Regions from separate parts of the Pseudochelatococcus lubricantis genome, predicted to be linked through region 1. Evidence: predicted binding sites of a transcription regulator. Region 1 holds the regulator's gene; the other holds the start of a gene.

The links. Region 1 encodes PhoB, which activates phosphate uptake and scavenging genes when phosphate is short. Its sites were predicted from a motif close to TGTCATNNANCTGTCAT; they were not measured.
Region 2: ugpB (sn-glycerol-3-phosphate ABC transporter substrate-binding protein UgpB) is a predicted target of PhoB. The motif match lies at 2,757-2,773, and genes of this name have one in related genera.

The regions. Positions count from the first base shown of each region.
Region 1 covers NZ_JBHLXC010000005.1:8,705-13,784, forward strand. Annotated here, with positions in the region: gene pstB (phosphate ABC transporter ATP-binding protein PstB) at 1-181, shown strand, start outside; gene phoU (phosphate signaling complex protein PhoU) at 246-956, shown strand; gene phoB (phosphate regulon transcriptional regulator PhoB) at 1,530-2,234, shown strand; gene ACFFJ7_RS10775 (GcrA family cell cycle regulator) at 2,386-2,982, opposite strand; gene ACFFJ7_RS10780 (aspartate aminotransferase family protein) at 3,578-4,789, shown strand; gene argF (ornithine carbamoyltransferase) at 4,786-5,080, shown strand, end outside.
Region 2 covers NZ_JBHLXC010000001.1:341,952-347,031, reverse strand. Annotated here, with positions in the region: gene ugpE (sn-glycerol-3-phosphate ABC transporter permease UgpE) at 1-259, opposite strand, end outside; gene ugpA (sn-glycerol-3-phosphate ABC transporter permease UgpA) at 270-1,154, opposite strand; gene ugpB (sn-glycerol-3-phosphate ABC transporter substrate-binding protein UgpB) at 1,333-2,661, opposite strand; gene ACFFJ7_RS01420 (AraC family transcriptional regulator) at 2,808-3,809, opposite strand; gene ACFFJ7_RS01415 (isovaleryl-CoA dehydrogenase) at 3,988-5,080, shown strand, end outside.

The sequences.
Region 1 (5,080 bases):
GCTGAAGGAAGACTACACGATCGCCATCGTGACGCATAACATGCAGCAGGCAGCGCGCGTGTCGCAGTTCACGGCGTTCATGTATCTCGGCGAACTGGTGGAATTCGCGGAAACGACGAAGATCTTCACCGCGCCGCAGGACAAGCGCACGCAGGACTATATCACGGGCCGCTTCGGCTGATGCGCAGACAGATACGGGCGGCGCGTCGCGCTGCCCGTGCTGCCTCCAAACAGGGATACTGGTGATGGCCGAACATATTGTAACTTCATTCGACGCCGATCTCGAACTCCTGCGCAGCAGGATCGCCGAGATGGGGGGCATTGCCGAGAAGCAGCTTGACGACTCCACCCGCGCGCTCGTGCGTCGTGACGTCGCTCTTGCTCAGCAGGTCATCGATGCGGACTCGCGTCTCGACAGCCTGCAGCGCGAGATCGAGGAACTCGCGGTCGCGACGATCGCCCGTCGTCAGCCGGTCGCGGTTGACCTGCGCGACATCATCTCCGCCATCCGCGTGGCGGGCGATGTGGAGCGTATCGGCGATCTGGCGAAGAACACGGCGAAGCGCGTGCTGGCAATCAGCTCCGAACTGCAGCCCGCCAAGATCGTCGGCGGCGTGCAGCACATGAGCGATCTGGTGCAGGAGCAGCTCAAGGACGTCCTCGACGCCTACGCCCAGCGCGATGAGAAGAAGGCGCTCGAAGTGTGGAACCGCGACGACCGCATCGACGCGCTCTACAACTCCGTCTTCCGCGAACTGCTTACCTACATGATGGAAGACACGCGCAACATCACGTTCTGCACGCACCTGCTGTTCCTCGCCAAGAACATCGAGCGTATCGGCGATCACACCACCAACATCGCCGAGACGATCTACTTCCTGACGACCGGCGAAACGCTGGCGGGCGAGCGTCCGAAGGGCGACACCACGAGCTTCGCCACCACGCCTGCGGTGTGATGGACGTGCAATGCCGGGGTGCCTGCGCGGCGGGGTCACTAGAGCGGTTTGCATTCAAGTCAATCCATAGAATCGAATGCAAGTTGCGATAAAATGTAGAATTTAGAGCGCACGCCCTGATTTCATCAGAGCGTGCGCTCTAGGCCGGATTTGTTGGAGGGCAGCGCTGATGAAGGGCTTCCTCCGGCATGAAGGAATGGATCGGGCGTACAGGAAAATCTGGACGTCTCAAGCGATGCGCTGATCGTTCCGGCACGTCGGGAACGCTTTCGGACTGCGGTCCGAAAGTTCTTGCTGTCGTGCGCGGCGTCATCCCATGCCAGCGGCCAAGTCCGGGAGGCGCCATGCCGGCGCTACCGGTCTCTTCGACGGGTCTCATGCGGGTCTTGTTCAAGCGCCGCACGAACCCGACCACTTCTCGACGAGTCGCGCTCTTCGGGAAACGGCGTTACCGGACAGGGTGCATTGCGCGTCGGCGCCCGTTCGCACGGCTTTGCCCACCAAGGCAGTGTAGCCCGAGCGCGTGAAGTTTCGATGTCTCGCACTTGCTGCGGGCGATACCACGAGGACCTCATGGTAGGACCACGCATTCTCATCGTGGAGGACGAGGAGCCGCTCGCGCTGCTTCTTCGCTACAACCTCGAAGCCGAGGGCTATTCCGTCGACAGCGTGGGACGCGGTGACGAGGCGGAAATCAGGCTGAGGGAGCAGGTTCCCGATCTCGTCCTGCTCGACTGGATGTTGCCCGGCCTCTCCGGCATCGAGCTGTGCCGGCGCGTGCGCGCGCGCGGCGACACCGAGCGCCTGCCGATCATCATGCTCACGGCGCGCGGCGACGAGGGCGAGCGGGTGCGGGGCCTCGCCACCGGCGCGGATGATTACGTCGTCAAGCCCTTCTCGGTGCCGGAACTGCTGGCGCGCGTGCGCGCGCTGCTGCGCAGGACCAAGCCCGGGCACGTGGCGACGCTGCTGCTGGCCGGCGATATCGAACTTGACCGCGAGACGCGGCGCGTGCGCCGCAGCGGCCGCGAGCTGCATCTGGGGCCGACCGAGTTCAAACTGCTAGAATTCCTGATGCAGAGCCCGGGCCGTGTCTTCACCCGCGAGCAGTTGCTCGACGGCGTCTGGGGGCACGATGTCTATATCGACGAGCGGACCGTGGATGTGCATGTCGGGCGTCTGCGCAAGGCCATCAACCGCGCCCGCAGTCCGGATCCGATCCGCACCGTGCGTGGCGCAGGATATGCGTTTGACGAAACCTTTGCGCGCAGCGAATAGCTGACATGCACAAATCGGGTGATCCGCTTATCCCTGCGTGCATATGCCGCAGGCGCCGCGTGTCATTGACAGTTCTCCAGCAAAAAGGCCGCCGGGAAGACCGGCGGCCTTGTCATATCGAATGCATCCATGCGGAATGCCGCGCCGCCGCTCAGGCCCGTTTGCGGTCGCGGCGACGGTCGAGCACCGGCTGGTAGGCGATGCTGGCGTGGTGCGTGCAGTAGGGCATGCCCGTCACCGCACGCGCGCCGCAGAAGCGGAAATTCGGGGAGGTCGGATCGCCGACCGGCCAGCGGCACATGTATTCGCGCAGATCCATGATCGTGACACGCTCGGACATCGGCACGACAACGTTCTCCCGCACTACGGGCACGATGTCCGTCGCGAGGGTTGCCGCCGGCATGTCATCGGGCTCCGCGGCGAGCGCCGCCGTCGCGAGGGCGGCGTTGCCGAAGGTCGATGCCAACGGCTGCGGGACCGGCGCGGGCGCGGCGACCGAAGGGGCCTGGCGGGGGGCGGAAACGACAGGCGCAGCCGGGGCCGGCGCCTTTCGCGGCGGACGGGGCGTCTGGGCGGCAGGGGCCTTCGCACGGCCCGACAGACCCAGACGATGAACCTTGCCGATCACCGCATTGCGACTGACGCCGCCGATCTCCGTTGCGATCTGGCTGGCGCTCAGGCCATCGCTCCAGAGTTTGCGCAACTGCTCGACACGTTCGTCAGTCCAGGTATTGCCGGGATCGCTCATTACTCATGCTCCATCATGCCGCGTCTCGCGCGGAATCCTTCAAGTCGCCGGCAAGTGACCTGTTGCCGGGCGCAACGTTCGCCTCATGGGAAACGCTGGAAGGAACAGCCGGACGATATTTCGTGGCTCTCAAGCGGGAAACTACTATATGCCGTGACTCTCCGGCAAGAGTCGTGCTTGCACAAGCATGCATTTTCCCACAGGAGAGATTGTAAACGAACTCTTGATGCCATGAAAAATGCTGTGAATGCCGGCAATTTCAAGGCCGTGTGACAAAATTCTTCACGCCGGCGGCTGCGGCTTCATGTCCTGCTGCCTCCGGGCCGGCTCCGGCAGCCGGCAACACGAGCGCCAATCGGCTTCAGTTTGTGCTTGAATGTCTTTCGCACTGACAATAAGTTAAACAGGTTGCCGCCCCGTGGGGCGGCTTTTTCCGTTTCCCGTGGCGGAGCCATGCCCTGTTTGCATGGAACCCGGTCCCGGGATTTCGTGTGACGGCGGATGCTGCACATGGCCGGGCGCAGGTCGCGGCCGGCGCTGCCGCTGTCTTTCGTGCGCAGGCCGTGATCGCCTGCCTGCCCCTGGAGTATCTGCTGTGACGTCGCCACTTCTGCCGACCTATGCGCGGGCTGATGTAATCTTCGAGAAAGGTGAAGGTGTCTGGCTTGTGGCGCGCGACGGGCAGCGATATCTCGACCTCGGCTCGGGCATCGGCGTCAACGCGCTTGGCTACAGCCATCCCGCGCTGCTGGCGGCGCTCGCCGAGCAGGGCGGCAAGCTGTGGCACATCTCGAACCTGTTCCAGAACCCGCAGGCGGAGCGCCTTGCCGGGCGGCTCGTCGACGCGAGCTTCGCCGATACCGTGTTCTTCACCAACTCGGGGGCGGAGGCGCTCGAATGCGCCATCAAGACGGCGCGCAAGTATCACTCGGCCGACGGCCATCCGGAGCGCTACCGCATCATCACCTTCGAAGGCGCGTTCCACGGCCGCACGCTGGCGACTATCGCCGCCGGCGGCCAGCAGAAGTATCTTGAAGGTTTCGGGCCGAAGGTCGACGGCTTCGACCAGGTGCCCTTCGGCGACTGGCAGGCGCTCGCGGCGGCGATCGGCCCGCAGACCGGCGGCATCCTGATCGAGCCCGTGCAGGGCGAGGGCGGCATCCGCCCGGTTCCGCCGGCCGATTTGCGCCGCCTGCGCCAGATCGCCGACGACAACGGCCTGCTGCTGATCTTCGACGAGGTGCAATGCGGCGTCGGGCGCACGGGCAAGCTGTTCGCCCATGAATGGTCCGGGATCGCGCCCGACATCATGGCCATCGCCAAGGGCATCGGCGGCGGTTTCCCGCTGGGGGCGAGCCTGGCGACGCGCGAGGCTTCCAAGGGCATGACGCTTGGCACCCACGGCACGACCTTCGGCGGCAACCCCCTCGCCACGGCGGTGGGTAACGCGGTACTCGACGTGATCCTCGCGCCGGGCTTTCTGGAAAGCGTGCAGGAAAAGGCCGGGTTGTTCCGCCAGCGCCTCGCGGAGCTGAAGGACCGCTATCCGGATGTGATCGCCGACGTACGGGGCGAGGGGCTGATGCTCGGCCTCAAGCTGAAGGTGCTGAACACGGACTTCGTCAGGAAGGCACTGGCGCACCGGCTGGTGGTGATCGCGGCCGGCGACAACGTGGTGCGCCTGCTGCCGCCGCTGATCATCAGCGAGGCCGAAATTGCCGAGGCAGTGGCCGGCCTCGGCGCCGTGGCGGAGACGTTCGTGACGCACGCAGACGCAGAAAACGCAGACGAAAGACATGCAGGATGACCAAGGGTAACGGAGCGACGAAAAACCGGAAGGTGAGGCACTTTCTCGATCTGAGCGATTTCTCGGGTGACGAGGTGCGGGCAGTGCTCGACCTCGGCGCGGCGATCAAGGCGCGGCGCGTCCGGGGTAGCCGGCAGGCGAGCCGACCGCTCGACGGCAAGGTGCTGGCGATGATCTTCGACAAGCCCTCCACCCGCACGCGCGTCTCCTTCGATGTCGGCATCCGCGAACTCGGCGGCGAGCCCATCATGTTGACGGGCGCGGAAATGCAGCTCGGGCGCGGCGAGTCCA
Region 2 (5,080 bases), on a different contig from region 1:
CGACCGCCATCACCAGCGCGTTCCACATCATCAGCGCCAGCGGCGGCGCGCCGGATTTCGCCATGCCGGTGGTGAACATGGAGCCGTAGTTGGCGGCCATCTCGGAACCTGGCCACAGTGGCATCACACCGCTGACGAAGGCGCCGTCCCCGTGCGTGGAGGCGACGAAGGCGAGATAGACGGGCGCGATGACGATAGCGACGCCGAGGATCAGCACCAGATGGGTGAAGACGTTCAGCCAGGGACGGTTCTCGATCATGTCTCGCCCCTCAATACTGCACGCGCCGCTCGACGTAGCGGAACTGGACGAACGTAAGCGCGATGACGATCATCATCAGGATCACCGACTGCGCGGCGGATGAGCCGATATTGAGGCCCAGGATGCCGTCCGCGAACACCTTGAAGACGAGGATGTTCGTCGCCCCCGCCGGCCCGCCGCCCGTGGTGGCGTCCACGATGCTGAAGGTGTCGAACATGGCGTAGTTGACGTTGATGATCAGCAGAAAGAACGTCGTCGGCGACAGCAGCGGAAAGATGATGGTCCAGAAGCGCTTCATCGGCCCGGCACCGTCGATGGCCGCCGCCTCGATCAGCGAGCGCGGGATGGACTGCAGCCCGGCGACGAAGAACAGGAAATTGTAGGAAATCTGCTTCCAGCTCGCCGCCACCACCAGCATGATCATGGCATGGTTGCCGTTGATGCGGTGGTTCCAGTGCACGCCCATGAAGGACAGCAGATAGGGCAGGATGCCGATGGTGGGGTTGAAGAGAAACCACCACAGCACGCCCGCCACGACGGGCGCGACCGCATAGGGCCACACGAGCAGCGTGGTGTAGACGCCGCCCAGCCTGATGAGGCGGTTGACCGCCACCGCCAGCAGCAGCGCGAACGTCATCGAGCAGAACGTCACGGCAATGGCGAAGGCGGCCGTCACCCTGAGCGAGTCGACATAGGCCGGATCCTCGAACAGCCGCGTGTAGTTCTCGAACCACACGAAGGTCGATGCCAGCCCGAACGGGTCCTCGCGCAGGAAGGAAGAAACGACCGCCTGCCCGGCGGGCCACAGGAAGAACACCACGGTGATGGCGATCTGCGGCGCGAGCAGCGCGTAAGGCAGGACTTTGTTCGGGAAGATCGTGCGCTTCGTCTGCATGCGGGGCCGGCCGGTCTGCAGCATGATCCGGCTTGATGACACCGGATCACGCTCTGCAAGCTTTCGATTCAGGCGCTTTCCGGTCAGATGGTGCCATCCGGTCCGAGAGCGCCCTGGGGCAAAGGCGGAAAGCCCGCGCCGGAATGGGCGCGGGCTTCATGATCGCGGTGGGCGCGCCTTACTTGTTGGCGGCCTCGAAGTCACGCAGGATGCGGTTGCCGCCGACGACAGCCGCGTCGAGCGCTTCCTTCGCGCTCTTCTTGCCGGCGAGCAGGGCCTCGAACTCGCTGTCGATCACGTCGCGCACCTGGGCGAGGTTGCCGAAGCGGATGCCCTTGGAGTTGACCGAGGGCTCGCCGCGGGTGATCTGGTTGATGGCGATGTCGGAGCCGGGGTTCTTCTCGTAATAGCCCTGCGTCTTGCCGAGTTCGTAAGCAGCGTACGTGATCGGCAGGTAGCCGGTGAACTGGTGCCAGTCAGCCTGCACCTCGGGCTTCGACAGGTAGGAGAAGAACTTCGCCACGCCCTTATATTCCTCGGCCGGGCGGCCCTGCAGCGCCCACAGGGTGGCGCCGCCGATGATGGAGTTCTTCGGCTCCTTGATCACGTCGTCGTAATAGGGCAGCGGCGCGAAGCCGACAGCGAAGGTCTTGGCGTTGGCGACGACGCCGGCGCGCGAGGCCGAGGAGTTGAAGTAGATGGCGCATTCGCCCGAGTAGAACTTCGGCGGGGCGTCGTTGCCGCCCACCGGGCCGCCGTACTGGAAGATGCCCTCGTCCGACCACTTCTTCAGATTGGCGAAATGCTTGACCTGCGCGTCGCCGTTGAACTGGAACTGCGTGCCGAGGCCGCCGAAGCCGTTCTCCAGCGTGCCGTAGGGCTTGTCGTGCAGGGCGGAGAAGTTTTCGAGCTGCACCCACGACACCCAGCCGGTGGTGAAGCCGCACTTGGCCGCGCCCGATTCCTTGATCTTCTTCGAGAACGACTCGACTTCGGCCCAGGTCTTGGGCGGCGTATTGCGGTCAAGGCCGGCCTTCTCGAAGGCGTCCTTGTTGTAATACATGATCGGGGTCGAGGAGTTGAACGGCAGCGAGAGGATGTTGCCCTGCGTGTCCGAGTAATAGCCCACGACCGGCGCGAGGTAGCTCTTGGAGTCGAAAGGCTCGTTGTGATCGGCCATCAGCTTGTAGACCGGGTAGACGGCGCCCTTGGCGGCCATCATGGTGCCGGTGCCGACCTCGAACACCTGCACGATAGCCGGGTTCTGCTTGGCGCGGAAGGCGGCGATGGCGGCCGTCAGCGTCTCGGGATAGGAGCCCTTGTAGACGGGCACGATCTTGTAATCGGACTGCGATTCATTGAAGCCCTTGGCGATCGACTCGAGCTTGACGCCAAGCTCGCCGCCCATCGCATGCCACCACTGGATTTCCGTCACCGCGAGCGCCGGCGCGGTCAGCGCCAGAGAGGCGGCGAGCGCCACAACCGAAGTCACAACCTTGTTCGCCATTGTCATTCTCCCAAAGCCACACGATCCCGCGAGGCGCAGGTGTGCATCATTAGCTCGGACATAGGCTGAGGCGATGATGATTAGTTGACGGACGGATGACGTTTTGACGACAGCGTGAACGTCAGTGGAAGAAAACGCAATGCGTGTCAGCCCTGCGCCCGCTGGCGCTGGCGCTGGAATTGCCCGGGGGCCGCGCCCGTCCAGAGGCGGAACGCGCGCGAAAAGCTCTTCTCGCTGCGGAAGCCGACGAGATGCGCGATCTGCTTCAGCGGCCTGTTGCTGCGCTGGATCAGCTCCAGGGCGCGTTCGTGGCGGACGTCGTCCTTGATCTGTTGCAGGGACGCCCCTTCCTCGTTCAGCTGCCGATGCAAGGTGCGGCCCGATATGTTCAGCATCACTGCCAGTTCCTCGGCGTTTGGCAGGCCCGGCGCGTGGCCGCGGCCCGACATCCGCGCCCGCAGCAGCATGCGCACGCGGTCCACCAGCAGACGGTCGCGCCGGTATTGCAGCACAGTCAGCAGCAGCGCCTTCTGCAGCATGGCCCGCGTCGCCGCCTCGTCGCGCACGGGCGCGAGCGCCAGATAATTGGCGTCGAAGCTGAAGCCCGCCGCCTCCGCGCCGAACCGCGCCTCGCCGGGAAACATCGCCCGGTACGAGGCGGCATGCGCGGGGCGCGGGAACGGAAACGACAGGTCATTCAAGGGAATGCGCGAGTCGATCAGCCAGCAGGCGAAGCCGTGCACCATGCGCAGCACCGAGACGAGACAGAACTCGCGCAGTTCCGCCGGCATGCGCCGCTCCTGGATCACGAGGCTCGCCGTTCCCGCCTTGACGGTCAGCATGAGCCGGATATCCTCTGTGAGTAAGCCATGGCAGCGGCACCAGCGCTTGAGGGCAATGCCGAGATCGGGCGCCGTGACCGCCGCGCGGCACAGGAGGCCGTGGCTGCCCCACGGCAGACGGCGCGAGAACCAGCCCAGCGCCTCGTCGTCGAGTTCGCGCATGGCATGGCCGGAAAGCGCCTCGAACTGCTCCGCCGTCACGCGCGCCTGCGGATCGCCAAGCAGGCGCGGCGCAATCCGTGCCGCCCGCAGCGCCCCTTCGAACGGCACGCCATAGCCTTCGTAAGCCCTTGAAACAGCGTTCACAAAGGCAATCGGCGTGACGGCTCTAGGCCCGTTTCCATGGCTGTCCTTCATGGTTTCATCATTCCGCATGATGGCAGGATTTGCAACCATTGTGGCAGCAATCGGCGGGCATCACGCATTAGTCTCGTCTGCAACAAGCCGGGGAAACCGGCATTGACGAACGACAGGGAAAGACGCCATGACATTTCCGGCTTTGGGCCTCGATTTCGATCTCGGCGAGGACGTCGACGCGCTCCGCGCGGCCGTGCGCGCCTTCGCGGAAAAGGAGATAATGCCCATCGCGGCCGAGGTGGACCGCGACAACGCCTTCCCCGCCCCTCTCTGGCGCAAGCTCGGCGAACTCGGCCTGCATGGCCTCACCGTCGGCGAGGCCTATGGCGGCACCGGCCTCGGCTACCTGGCGCATATCGTCGCCATGGAGGAGGTCTCGCGCGCCTCGGGCTCCGTCGGCCTCTCCTACGGCGCGCATTCCAACCTGTGCGTGAACCAGATCCACCGCAACGGCACGGACGCGCAGCGGGAGAAATACCTGCCGAAGCTCGTCTCCGGCGAGCATGTCGGCGCGCTCGCCATGAGCGAGCCCGGCGCGGGGTCGGACGTCGTGAGCCTGAAGCTGCGCGCGGAAAGGAAGGGCGACCGCTTCGTGCTCAACGGCTCCAAGATGTGGATCACCAACGGCGGCGATGCCGACACGCTGGTCATCTACGCGCGCACGGACCCGGAAGCCGGGGCGAAGGGCATCACCGCCTTCATCGTCGAGAAGGGCTTTCCGGGCTTTTCGGCCGGTGCGAAGCTCGACAAGCTCGGCATGCGCGGCTCCAACACCTATCCGCTGTTCTTCGACAATTGCGAGGTGCCGGAGGAGAACGTGCTGGGCGGCGTGGGCAACGGCGTGCGGGTGCTGATGTCCGGCCTCGACTACGAGCGCGCCGTGCTCTCGGGCGGGCCGCTGGGGCTGATGGCAGCGGCCGTCGACGCCATCGTGCCCTATATCCACGAGCGCAGGCAGTTCGGCCAGAGCATCGGCGAATTCCAGCTCATGCAGGGCAAGGTGGCGGACATCTACACCACGTGGCAGGCGTGCCGCGCCTATGTCTACGCGGTCGGCAAGGCCTGCGACCGGGGCAACCATGCCCGCACCCTGCGCAAGGACGCCGCCGGCGCTATCCTCTATTCCGCCGAGAAAGCGACCTGGATCGCGGGCGAGGCCATCCAGACGCTCGGCGGCGTCGGCTACACCAGGGATTTCCCGGTAGAGCGCCTGTGGCGCG